4 regions of the Pseudomonas sp. MAFF 730105 genome follow, and region 1 is predicted to be linked to each of the others. Evidence: predicted binding sites of a transcription regulator. Region 1 holds the regulator's gene; each other region holds the start of a gene.
The links. Region 1 encodes FliA, which starts transcription of late flagellar genes. Its sites were predicted from a motif close to CTAAAGTTTNNNNNNNNNNNGCCGNTAA; they were not measured.

Region 1 (2,914 bases):
AGCCGTTCACGCCGGCTTGGGCCGCTTCGATGATCTGCTCGCGCTTGGCTTCGGCGGTGACCATCAGCACCGGGAGGTGCTTGAGTTTTTCATCGGCGCGCACATGGCGCAGCAAATCGATACCGGTCATGCCAGGCATGTTCCAGTCAGTCACCAGAAAGTCGATGCTCCCGCTGTTGAGAACCGGGATGGCAGTAGTGCCATCGTCGGCCTCGACCGTGTTGGTGAACCCAAGGTCACGCAACAGGTTTTTTATGATCCGCCGCATCGTTGAAAAGTCATCAACAATGAGGATTTTCATGTTCTTGTCCAATTCGACCTCCAAGCAGTCTTAAACGCGTGCAGCACCTGAACGCGCCATTTCAATCAATCCGGTACAGCATTCGACAACGGCCCGGGACACAACGGATCGAGACTGCGCAACACGTGCCACGCAAACCCTGCTCGCAACCTCCCCGCACCGATTGTCAGCGCGCTCGCCACTCCCCCAAACGCCCCCGCAAACGGGCGGCGCACTGGCTGTGTAACTGACTGACCCGCGATTCGCTGACCCCCAGGACTTCACCGATTTCCTTGAGGTTCAGCTCTTCGTCGTAGTACAGCGCCAAGACCAGTCGCTCACGCTCCGGCAAATTGGCAATCGCATCGGCCAGCGCGCTCTGGAAACGTTCGTCTTCCAGATCACGCGCAGGCTCCATGTGAGTACTCGCGCCATCCTCGTGCAGCCCTTCATGATCGCCGTCCTGCAACAGGTCGTCGAAACTGAACAGGCGGCTGCCCAAGGTATCGTTCAAAATCCCGTAATAATCATCGAGACTCAACTGGAGTTCGGCCGCAACCTCATGATCTTTAGCGTCTCGCCCGGTTTTCGCTTCGATAGCGCGAATGGCGTCACTGACCATGCGGGTATTACGGTGCACCGAACGGGGTGCCCAGTCGCCCTTGCGGACTTCGTCGAGCATCGCGCCACGAATGCGAATGCCGGCGTACGTCTCGAAACTGGCGCCCTTGCTCGCGTCGTATTTGTTCGCCACTTCGAGCAGTCCGATCATGCCCGCCTGGATCAGGTCTTCAACCTGGACACTGGCCGGCAACCGCGCCAGCAAGTGATAGGCGATGCGCTTGACCAGGGGCGCGTAACGCTCGATCAACTCGTACTGGGCGTCCCGTGCCGATTTTTTGTAGAGGTGGTTGTAACCGCTGGCTGTCATAACACGGGCCCTGCTGTTTGTTGCACGAGACGCTCGACGAAAAACTCCAGATGCCCACGAGGGTTGGCCGGCAGTGGCCAGGTATCGACCTTCTGGGCGATCGCCTTGAATGCCAGCGCGCATTTGGAACGGGGAAAAGCTTCATAGACGGCACGTTGCTTCTGGACAGCCTTGCGCACGCTCTCGTCGTACGGCACGGCGCCGACGTATTGCAGGGCAACGTCCAGGAAGCGATCGGTGACCTTGGTCAACTTGGCGAACAGGTTGCGCCCTTCCTGCGGGCTCTGGGCCATGTTGGCCAGGACGCGGAAGCGGTTCATGCCGTAGTCACGGTTCAAGAGCTTGATCAGGGCATAGGCGTCGGTGATGGAGGTGGGCTCGTCGCAGACCACCAGCAGCACTTCCTGGGCGGCACGCACGAAACTGACGACCGAATCACCGATACCCGCCGCCGTGTCGATCACCAGCACATCGAGGTTGTCGCCAATGTCGCTGAATGCCTGGATGAGACCGGCGTGCTGGGCCGGGGTCAGATGAACCATGCTCTGGGTGCCGGAGGCGGCCGGCACGATACGAATCCCGCCCGGCCCCTGCAACAACACATCACGCAGTTCGCAGCGGCCTTCGATCACGTCCGCCAGCGTGCGTTTGGGTGTGAGCCCCAGCAGCACGTCCACGTTCGCCAGGCCCAGGTCGGCGTCCAGCAGCATGACCCGTCGGCCAAGCTCTGCCAGAGCCAGGGACAAGTTCACTGACACGTTAGTCTTGCCGACGCCACCTTTGCCGCCGGTCACCGCGATCACCTGTACGGGATGCATGCTGCCCATGTTCGTTCTTTACCTGTCTTACTTAGACGGAGGCCACATTACTGGCTGCGCGTTCACATACGGAACATTGCCTGGCAGACCATCGATGTAGGTACAAAAAATATTCATGATTACCTCAGCCAACCTGCTTGGTCGGGCTGTGGTAGATATCAGCGAACATATCAGCCATGGCTTCTTCGCTGGGTTCGTCCTGCATTTGCACACTCACGGCACGGCTGACCAGTTGGTGGCGACGCGGCAGATGCAAATCATCCGGGATCCGCGGTCCATCCGTCAGGTACGCCACCGGCAGATCGTGACCGATCGCCAGGCTCAAGACCTCGCCCAGGCTTGCCGTTTCGTCCAGCTTGGTCAGGATGCAACCGGCCAATCCGCAGCGTTTGTAGCTGTGGTAGGCGGCGGTTAGAACCTGTTTCTGGCTGGTGGTTGCCAACACGAGATAATTTTTTGACTTGATGCCACGCCCGGCCAGGCTTTCAAGCTGCATGCGCAGGGCTGGATCGCTGGCTTGCAGGCCTGCGGTATCGATCAGCACGACGCGTTTGCGCAACAGAGGCTCCAGCGCCTGGGCCAGGGATTGACCCGGATCCACATGGGTCACCGACACGTTGAGAATCCGGCCCAGGGTCTTGAGTTGCTCCTGGGCGCCGATACGGAAGCTGTCCATGCTGACCAGGGCAATGCTCTGGGCGCCGTACTTGAGTACATAGCGGGCGGCGAGCTTGGCCAGGGTGGTGGTCTTGCCCATGCCGGCCGGGCCGACCATGGCAATCACCCCGCCCTCTTCCAACGGCTCGACTTCCGGCGTGGCGATCATCCGCGCCAGATGCGCCAGCAACATGCGCCAAGCCTGGCGAGGCTCGTGGATATCGTTGA
Region 2 (2,914 bases), 1.1 Mb from region 1:
GACCTTCAGCAGGTCGAAGTTCTGGTACCACTCCTTGTGCTCGATCTTGCCCGCGTATTGGGTGGTTTCTACCGGGCAATACACGCTGGTATGTCCCTTGAGGTAATGGATTACCCCGGTACTGAGGGAAAATGCAAAGACCACATAGAGGAAATCACGACGGTGCTTGTAGGCAAAACGTAGCGGCGCGGCCAGCCGGGTTTTCTCCAGGAAACGCAGCAGTCCAGGGCGCTTCTCCGGCTTGAAGATCGGCCAGAGAAACGACAACAGCGCAGCGATGATGGCCGCCTCGCCGGTCCAGTTCGGAATGATCCTGGCCCATTTGTGGGTAATTTTTTCGAACAGCTTTACGTGTTCCAGGGGGAACAGCTGGTGCACGGGGTCATAGAACAGATCGCTGAAAGCAATGTCGATGCGGGTCATGTCGAACAGCAAGAACACCACGGCAGCGCAAACCAGGGGAATTCCGAGATTGAGCCCGTAGAAACGGGAGCGAGCAGACGTCAGCATGGGCGATCCTAACCGTGGGAAAAGTTACTTAAATGTCACCGAACGCCAGTCAGACGCTTCGATAAAACCGATTAACCGAGGCGCCTGTGGCTCAGCAGTGGAAACAAACAGCGACGCACCATAGCCAAACGTCGAGGTCGGTAGCTTGAGCGAGGTTTCCAATGCCTGCATGCATTCGCTATGGGTCACCAGGATCAGGTTGTGCCCGGCTACCTTGTGGGCCAAGGCATTGCGCAACAGGTCACGCCGGCAATTGATCAGCCAATCGTCGCCAGCGCTCACCTTGTTGAACATGTACCCCGCCGTCTGGGCCGTGCGGGTGGCCGGACTGTTGTAGATGTCGGTGTTGTCCAGGCCCAGGTGCTCGAACTGGGCACCAAGACTTACCGCGACGGCACGGGCCCGGTCAGTGATGCCAGCGGGATCGTTCAGACACTCAGCCTTGGAGTGATCGCAGCGCTCGACATGGCGCACCAGCACAATCACCTCCCCCTTGGCCCAGCCTTCGGCCAAGGTCCGGGCGCCGGCGACATTGCCATGGGCCAGGTCCGGCAACGCCGCCGGGCTCAGCAACCAGAGAGCCAATGGAATCACCAGCAATGCCGAGGCCAGGACGACGATGGCGTTTCGGTAGCGGGCGAACCGGCTGGTCTCGATCGAGCGCGTCAAGCCGAAAAAACTCAGTCTCAGTTCCACATCAAGCCGCCCCGACGGCATCCACCCCAGTCATTCAATGGCGTGACAGTAGAGACGGTGGCGTAGGCAGCTAGTGAAATGGATGTGAAAAAAAGCTTGGTACACGCGCCTGAAAATTCGGTGAATAGCTGGGTACCGGGGAAAAATCTTTCAGATATCAAGCCGGTGGCCGATACAGGCCTGCTCCCTATTTTGCTGGCTTAACAACAACAAACTTCCAGCCAACCGACGATCAAGCAGCACAACGTTCCTGGAGGAATTTGATGAATAGCTGGTTTGGCAACATTAGCGTCAATATGAAACTGGGCCTGGGCTTCGGCCTGGTGCTGCTCCTGACCTGCATCCTGGCCATGACCGGTTGGAACAGCCTGGGCGGGCTGATCGACCGCAGTAACTGGATGAGTGACATCACCCAGCTCAACGCCGGGCTGACCAAACTTCGGGTCACTCGCTTGCAATACATGCTGACCAACGGCGACGAGACGGCCGCACAGAATGTGCAAACCACCCTCGATGGCTTCGTGGCGCAACAGAACGCGCTGCTGAGCAGCTTCAAGAGCCCGGAAAACGTCAAGCTGCTCAAGGAGCAGAGCGCGACCATCGGCGCCTATCAGGCGTCCCTGAACAAAATGCGCAGCGCCTACCGCACCGGCAACACCGCCCGGGACGCCATGGGTGCCAACGCCGAAACCGCCTATAAACTGATCGAAGTGATCGGTACCGATGTAGCGCAAATGGCCCCGGGCGATGAACGCTTCGAACAGTTCCAGGCGATCACCCAGGCGAAGCAGGCATTCATGCTGGCTCGCTATGAAGTTCGTGGCTACACCGCCAACAGCAACGCCGATACGGAGCAGAAAGCCGTCGGCCAACTGGACGCCGCCATCGCTTCGCTCAAACCGCTGAACCTGCATTTCGCTAGCACCCGCCAAGATGAGCTGCGCCAGCTGGAAAACGCCCTGAGCCAATACCGCAGTGCCTTGCAGGCCTTCAAGTCAGCCACTGCCGACGCCGTGCAGGCGCGCAAGGAGATGACCGAGCAGGGCGCGACCATCGTCAACCTGAGCGACCAGCTGTATCAGATCCAGCTCGACCGCCGCGACGCCGAAAGCGCCCAGGCCCGCACGCTGCAACTGATCAGTACGTTGCTCGCCTTGCTGGTGGGCATCATTGCCGCTGTGATCATCACGCGACAGATTACCCGGCCGCTGAGCGAAACCTTGGCCGTGGTCGAACGCATTGCCAGCGGCGATCTGTCCCATAACATCATCGTCACCCGCCGCGATGAACTGGGCGTGCTGCAGCAGGGCATCGCTCGCATGGGCGTGACGTTGCGCGATCTCATCAGTGGCATCCGCGATGGCGTGACCCAGATCGCCAGCGCCGCCGAAGAGTTGTCCGCCGTCACCGAGCAGACCAGCGCCGGGGTCAACAACCAGAAAGTCGAGACCGATCAGGTCGCGACCGCCATGCACGAAATGACTGCCACCGTGCAGGAAGTGGCCCGCAACGCCGAGGAAGCTTCCCATGCCGCGGCCGCGGCGGACGGCGAAGCCCGCGCCGGCGATCAGGTGGTCAGCGAAGCCATCGCCCAGATCGAACGCCTCGCCAGCGAAGTGGTACGCTCCACCGACGCCATGACCGTGTTGCAACAGGAAAGTGACAAGATCGGCAGCGTCATGGATGTGATCAAGGCCGTGGCCGAACA
Region 3 (2,914 bases), 2.1 Mb from region 1:
GCGAAACCACGCCCCTGCTCACCCGCGCGAGCGGCTTCGATGGCAGCGTTCAGGGCCAGCAGGTTGGTCTGCTCGGCGATCGAGGTGATCACGCCGACGATCCCGCCGATTTCCTGGGAACGCTGACCCAAGGTGTTGATAACCGTGGCAGTGCTGTTCAGTGCGCCGGCGATCTGTTCCAGGGACGAAGAGGCTTCATCCATCGATGTCCGACCGATACGCGTCTGCTGGGCGTTTTCCTGGGCCAGGCGCTCGGTATTGCCCATGTTGTCGGCAATGTTCAACGAGGTAGCGCTGAACTCTTCCACCGCGCCGGCCATGCTGGTGATTTCGCCGGACTGCTGCTCCATCCCCTCATAAGCACCGCTGGACAACCCGGACAGGGCCTGGGCACGACTGCTGACCTCCTGGGAGGCCTTGCGGATATGCTCGACCATGGTCGACAACGCCTGGCTCATCTGATTGAAGGCACGGGACAGTTGGCCGATTTCGTCATGGCTCGACACGCTCAGGCGCACACTCAGGTCACCGGCGCCCAATGCTTCGGCCTGGCGCACCAGATCGCCCAGGGGCGCCAGCTTGCTGCGCAACAGCCACATCGCTGCGCCAACCGCCAGCAGCATTGCCAGCAAGCTGCCAATGGCCAGTTGCGTACCGACGCTCCAGGTCACCTCGCGAATCTCGGCCTTCGGCATGCTCGCCACCACCGCCCACGGCCCGCCCTCGAACGGTACGGCGACGCTATAGAAATCTTCGGCGGTGTCGCTCCAGAACGCGCCCTTGCCCGGTTCTTTCACCAGGCCAACGACGGTCGTGACAGCGGCATCCAGCGCCTGGACGCCGGCCGGCGGTACCAGCCATTTGCTTTGTTCATCCAGCAGGGCCAGCGAGCCGGTCTTGCCAATGCGGAAGCGCTTGAGGTTCTCGAACTGGGCATTCTGCGCATCGGTGTAGTCGAAACCGACGTACAGCGCGGCGATGATCTTGCCACCGCTGTCACGAACCGGGCTGTACTGGGTCATGTAGTAACGGCCAAAGAGCAAGACCCGGCCAATATAGCTCTGCCCACTCATCAAGCGGGCGTAAGCCGGGCTGGCGTGGTCCAGCATGGTGCCAATGGCTCGCGAACCGTCCTGCTTGGCCACCGACGTACTGACGCGGATGAAATCGTCGCCGCTGCGCACGAACACCGTGGCGGTCCCGGCGGTCATCTGCTTGAACTCGTCAACTTCCTTGAAGTTGTTGTTCAGCACTTCGCTACCCAGGCTCAGGCTCGGCGTCTGTATGCCCGCCACCGCAACCGGCTGGTCCGGGTGCACGTTCAGGCCCGCGCTGAAGCGCTTTTCGAACAGGCCAGCCAGGCGCTGGGTGCTCTCGCGCAAGGTGCCGTGGAAGGTATTGAGCTGATCGGCCATCAGACGCGCTTCACTGGCCAGATGCTCTTCACGAGTGGCAAGGTTGGCGGCGTCCAGCGAACGCAAGGCGAAGACGGTACTGCCGGAGATCACGATCGCCAATATCACGGCGAGGGCAAGGCCTAGCTGTGAGGCGATCCGGGCACGGGGTTGAGACATGACGGCTCCTGGCCGAGACACCGGATCATCCTGATCACGTCGCACGCTCGGCATTTTATTCAAGGTAGGTATATGTTTTGCCCTTTCTGAACGAGGGTTCCATGTCACGGGTTCGGCCGCAAAGCGAGATACTTGAGCGGCCAGCAAGGATTAATACAGGCTGCTATCACCCTTACTGCAACGTTTCAGCCAAGACGCTCCACCGCGGGCAGTTGCATGGCCTTGACTTCACCTTGCAGAAAATCGCTGAGCCGACGCAAACGTTCACCTCCCGGACGGGTTTTGGGCCAGACCAGGTAATAATGCTCGCCACTGGCGACGGCGGTCGGCCACGGCAGGCTCAAGCGCCCCTGAGCCACATCTTCGGCCACCATCAACAGGTCGCCCATGGAAACACCGTAACCGCGCGCCGCTGCAATCATGCCCAGCTCCAGCGTATCGAACACCTGCCCGCCCTTGAGCGAGACCTTGTCGGACAAGCCCATGCGCTCCAGCCAACTGCGCCAGTCGCGACGGTCTGGCGTGGGATGGAGCAGTTCGGCGTTGGCCAGCCGCTGCACATCCCACGGTTGATCGTTCAACAGGTTCGGCGCGCCCACGGGAATCAGCTCCTCGGGAAACAGGAAACTGGCCTCCCAATCCGCTGGAAAATGTCCATTGCCCAACAACACCGCACAATCGAAAGGCTCGGTGTTGAAGTCCACCGAATCGACGTCCATCCAGGCGCTGGTCAACTGCACCTCATTGCCCGGCTGCAAATGTCGAAAGCGACTCAGGCGCGCCAGCAGCCAACGCATGGTCAGGGTCGAGGGGGCCTTCATGCGCAGGATGCCGTCCTCACCCGACAGCGTATGGCAGGCCCGCTCAAGTGCCATGAACCCATCGCGGATACCTGGCAGCAGCAACCGCGCCGCTTCGGTCAATTGCAGATTGCGACCGCTGCGCTGGAACAGCCGGCAGGCAAAATGCTCCTCGAGCGTGCGGATGTGACGGCTCACCGCACTCTGGGTAATCGATAACTCTTCTGCGGCCCGGGTGAACGAGCTGTAGCGCGCCGCTGCTTCGAATGCCCGCAGCGCATAAAGAGGTGGGAGACGACGCGACATCGGGAAACGCTCCAATGACGAGGGCCTAGCAGAAAGAACCCATACATGAGTTTTAATCATATCTGCCATCGTTTTTATCCTTTTGTGCAAAGCGTCGCAAGCACCGAGAATCGACGGTTTACAGCCTCGTCTGAACATGGAGCGTGATGATCATGCAGCATCCTGTGCGTACCGAACTCCGGGCTATCCTGCGGCTGGCGGGGCCGTTGATTGCCTCGCAGTTGGCGCACATGT
Region 4 (2,914 bases), 3.3 Mb from region 1:
AGGCGGTGTAGCAACCGGCGCAACCGCAGGCCGCTTCCTTGGCATGGCGGGCGTGGGGCGCCGAGTCCGTGCCGAGGAAAAACTTGGCGCTGCCGCTGGTGGCGGCATCGAGCAGGGCTTCCTGGTGGGTGTTGCGCTTGAGGATCGGCAGGCAATAGAAATGCGGCCGGATCCCGCCCACCAGCATGTGGTTGCGGTTGTACAGCAGGTGATGCGCCGTGATGGTTGCGCCGACGTTGGCCGGGGCCTCGTTGACGAACTGCACGGCATCGCCGGTGGTGATGTGTTCGAACACGACCTTGAGTGTCGGGAAGCGCTCCACGACGCGGCGCATGTGCTCGTCGATGAAGATCTTCTCGCGGTCGAATACGTCGACGTCGCCGCGGGTGACTTCACCGTGGATCAGCAAGGGCATGCCGACTTCGGCCATGGCCTCCAGCGCCGGGAAGATCTTGTCGATGCTGGTGACCCCGGAGTCCGAGTTCGTCGTGGCGCCGGCAGGGTACAGCTTGGCGGCATGGACGAAGCCGCTGGCCTTGGCGTCGCGGATTTCTTCGGGCTGGGTACGGTCGGTGAGGTAAAGCACCATCAGCGGTTCGAAGCGGCTGCCGGTCGGGCGTGCGGCGAGGATACGCTTGCGATAGCCGTCGGCCTCGCTGGCATTGCGCACGGGCGGAACCAGGTTGGGCATGATGATTGCGCGCCCGAAGGTGCGCGCGACATCGGCGACGGTATGGGTCAACACAGCACCATCGCGAAGATGAATATGCCAGTCGTCGGGACGCAGCAGGGTCAGGCGGTCGGACATTGGGGGGCTTCCAGGCGGGTCAAACTCTGGGGAATGCTACCGGAAAAGACCGATGCAGGCACTCGCTATCAAGTTTTGCCGCAAGTGACCGATAGCTCCTTCAGGCATGAACCGAATCCGTGCCGTGTCTCGGGGCGGCGTCATGCGCCCAGCGAGTACCGAATTTCGTACAAAAGCCAGTGGAGCCTCCCGTGCGCCAGCGTTATCTAGCCTTGCTCAGTGTGTTTGCCAGTCTTCCTGCCATGGCGCTCACTTTCCAGACCCGTCTGGAGAGCATTGAGTGGACGGTTGAAGGCGACAAGTTCGAGTGCCGGCTGAGCCAGCCGATCACCGATTTCGGCAGCGGCGAATTCGTTCGCCGGGCGGGCGAGCAGGCCACGTTCCGCCTCAAGACCTACAATCCGATGATGGGTGGCGGGTCGGCAACGTTGCTGGCGGCGGCTGCGCCGTGGCAACCGGGGCGGGGCGACATCAACCTGGGATCGGTCAGGATCGGCAGTGGCGACGTGCTGTTCAACAGCTCCCAGGTCCAGGCGGGTCGTTTGATCAGCGGGCTGATGGAGGGGCGTAGCCCGGTGGTGCGTCGCAACACCGAGGACGGGAGGGTGTCGGAAGTCCGGCTACTGCCCGTGCGCTTCAACAAGGCCTTCAGCGACTATCAAGGTTGTGTGGCGAAACTGTTGCCAAAGAATTTCGAGCAGATTAAGCAGACCCAGATCGGCTTCCCCGGCGAAGAGGTCGAGCTCGACGCACACGCCAAGGCCCAATTGCAGGTGATGCTCGACTTCATCAAGGCCGACCCGAGCGTCAATCATGTCGAGCTTGACGGTCACTCCGACAACAGCGGTAACCGTTTGACCAATCGTGAGCTGTCGCGCCGCCGGGCCCTGGCGGTCCAGGATTTCTTCAAGGCCAATGGCTTCCAGGAGTCGCAGATCACCTTGCGCTTCCATGGCGAGCGCTACCCTCTGGTACCCAACACCAACGCCGCCAACCGGGCCAAGAACCGCCGTGTGGTCGTCCAGCTGTCGCGTGTGTCCCCCACCGAAGCGCCGGTACCTCAACCTGCCCTTCAACCAGCACCCGCGCCCGCTGCGGCTCCGGCCAAGGCGCCAGCACCGACCGCTGCACCCGCCAAGGCCCCGTCGCCCGCGGCTGCGCCGGCCAAGACCTCGGCCCCGAGTCCCGTTCCGGCCACTGCGCGGACATCCTGATTCGATTTGATCGTCGCGCGCTCGACATAATCTGTCGCTTCGTCGTCATAAGCTGTCGCGCCTCTGTAAATTATCTGCGCCGGACGTTAGACTTGACGGCTTTCCGTACAACCCGTGGAGTGATGGCATGGCGGACGTAAACAAGGTCGTTCTGGCGTATTCCGGCGGCCTGGACACTTCGGTGATCCTCAAGTGGCTGCAGGACACTTATAACTGCGAAGTGGTGACCTTCACCGCTGACCTGGGGCAGGGCGAAGAAGTCGAGCCTGCACGCGCCAAGGCTCAGGCCATGGGCGTCAAAGAGATCTACATCGATGACCTGCGCGAAGAATTCGTCCGCGACTTCGTGTTCCCGATGTTCCGTGCCAACACCGTTTACGAAGGCGAGTACCTGCTTGGTACGTCCATCGCCCGTCCGCTGATCGCCAAGCGCCTGATCGAAATCGCCAACGAGACCGGCGCCGACGCCATTTCCCATGGCGCCACCGGCAAAGGCAACGACCAGGTGCGTTTCGAACTGGGCGCCTATGCCCTCAAGCCCGGCGTGAAAGTCATTGCCCCGTGGCGCGAGTGGGACCTGCTGTCCCGTGAAAAACTGATGGATTACGCCGAGAAGCATGCGATCCCGATCGAGCGTCACGGCAAGAAGAAATCCCCGTACTCGATGGATGCCAACCTGCTGCACATCTCCTATGAAGGCGGCGTGCTGGAAGACACCTGGACCGAGCACGAAGAAGACATGTGGCGCTGGACCGTTTCCCCGGAAAAGGCCCCGGATACTCCGCAATACCTGGAGCTGACCTATCGCAACGGCGATATCGTCGCTCTGGACGGCGTGGAAATGAGCCCGGCCACTGTGCTGGCGACCCTGAACCGTATCGGTGGCGAACAC

Region 2: PCOSP_RS03490 (methyl-accepting chemotaxis protein) is a predicted target of FliA. The motif match lies at 1,355-1,382, and genes of this name have one in related genera.
Region 3: PCOSP_RS28220 (methyl-accepting chemotaxis protein) is a predicted target of FliA. The motif match lies at 1,684-1,711, and genes of this name have one in related genera.
Region 4: PCOSP_RS22665 (flagellar protein MotY) is a predicted target of FliA. The motif match lies at 876-903, and genes of this name have one in related genera.

The regions. Positions count from the first base shown of each region.
Region 1 is NZ_AP018438.1:1,901,171-1,904,084, reverse strand. It holds gene PCOSP_RS08490 (chemotaxis response regulator CheY) at 1-301, opposite strand, end outside; gene fliA (RNA polymerase sigma factor FliA) at 468-1,211, opposite strand; gene fleN (flagellar synthesis regulator FleN) at 1,208-2,038, opposite strand; gene flhF (flagellar biosynthesis protein FlhF) at 2,154-2,914, opposite strand, start outside.
Region 2 is NZ_AP018438.1:819,208-822,121, reverse strand. It holds gene PCOSP_RS03500 (phosphatase PAP2 family protein) at 1-510, opposite strand, end outside; gene pmrG (lipopolysaccharide core heptose(II)-phosphate phosphatase PmrG) at 535-1,206, opposite strand; gene PCOSP_RS03490 (methyl-accepting chemotaxis protein) at 1,470-2,914, shown strand, end outside.
Region 3 is NZ_AP018438.1:6,380,290-6,383,203, forward strand. It holds gene PCOSP_RS28220 (methyl-accepting chemotaxis protein) at 1-1,574, opposite strand, end outside; gene PCOSP_RS28225 (LysR substrate-binding domain-containing protein) at 1,760-2,680, opposite strand; gene PCOSP_RS28230 (NorM family multidrug efflux MATE transporter) at 2,827-2,914, shown strand, end outside.
Region 4 is NZ_AP018438.1:5,183,859-5,186,772, reverse strand. It holds gene pyrC (dihydroorotase) at 1-808, opposite strand, end outside; gene PCOSP_RS22665 (flagellar protein MotY) at 1,000-2,022, shown strand; gene PCOSP_RS22660 (argininosuccinate synthase) at 2,150-2,914, shown strand, end outside.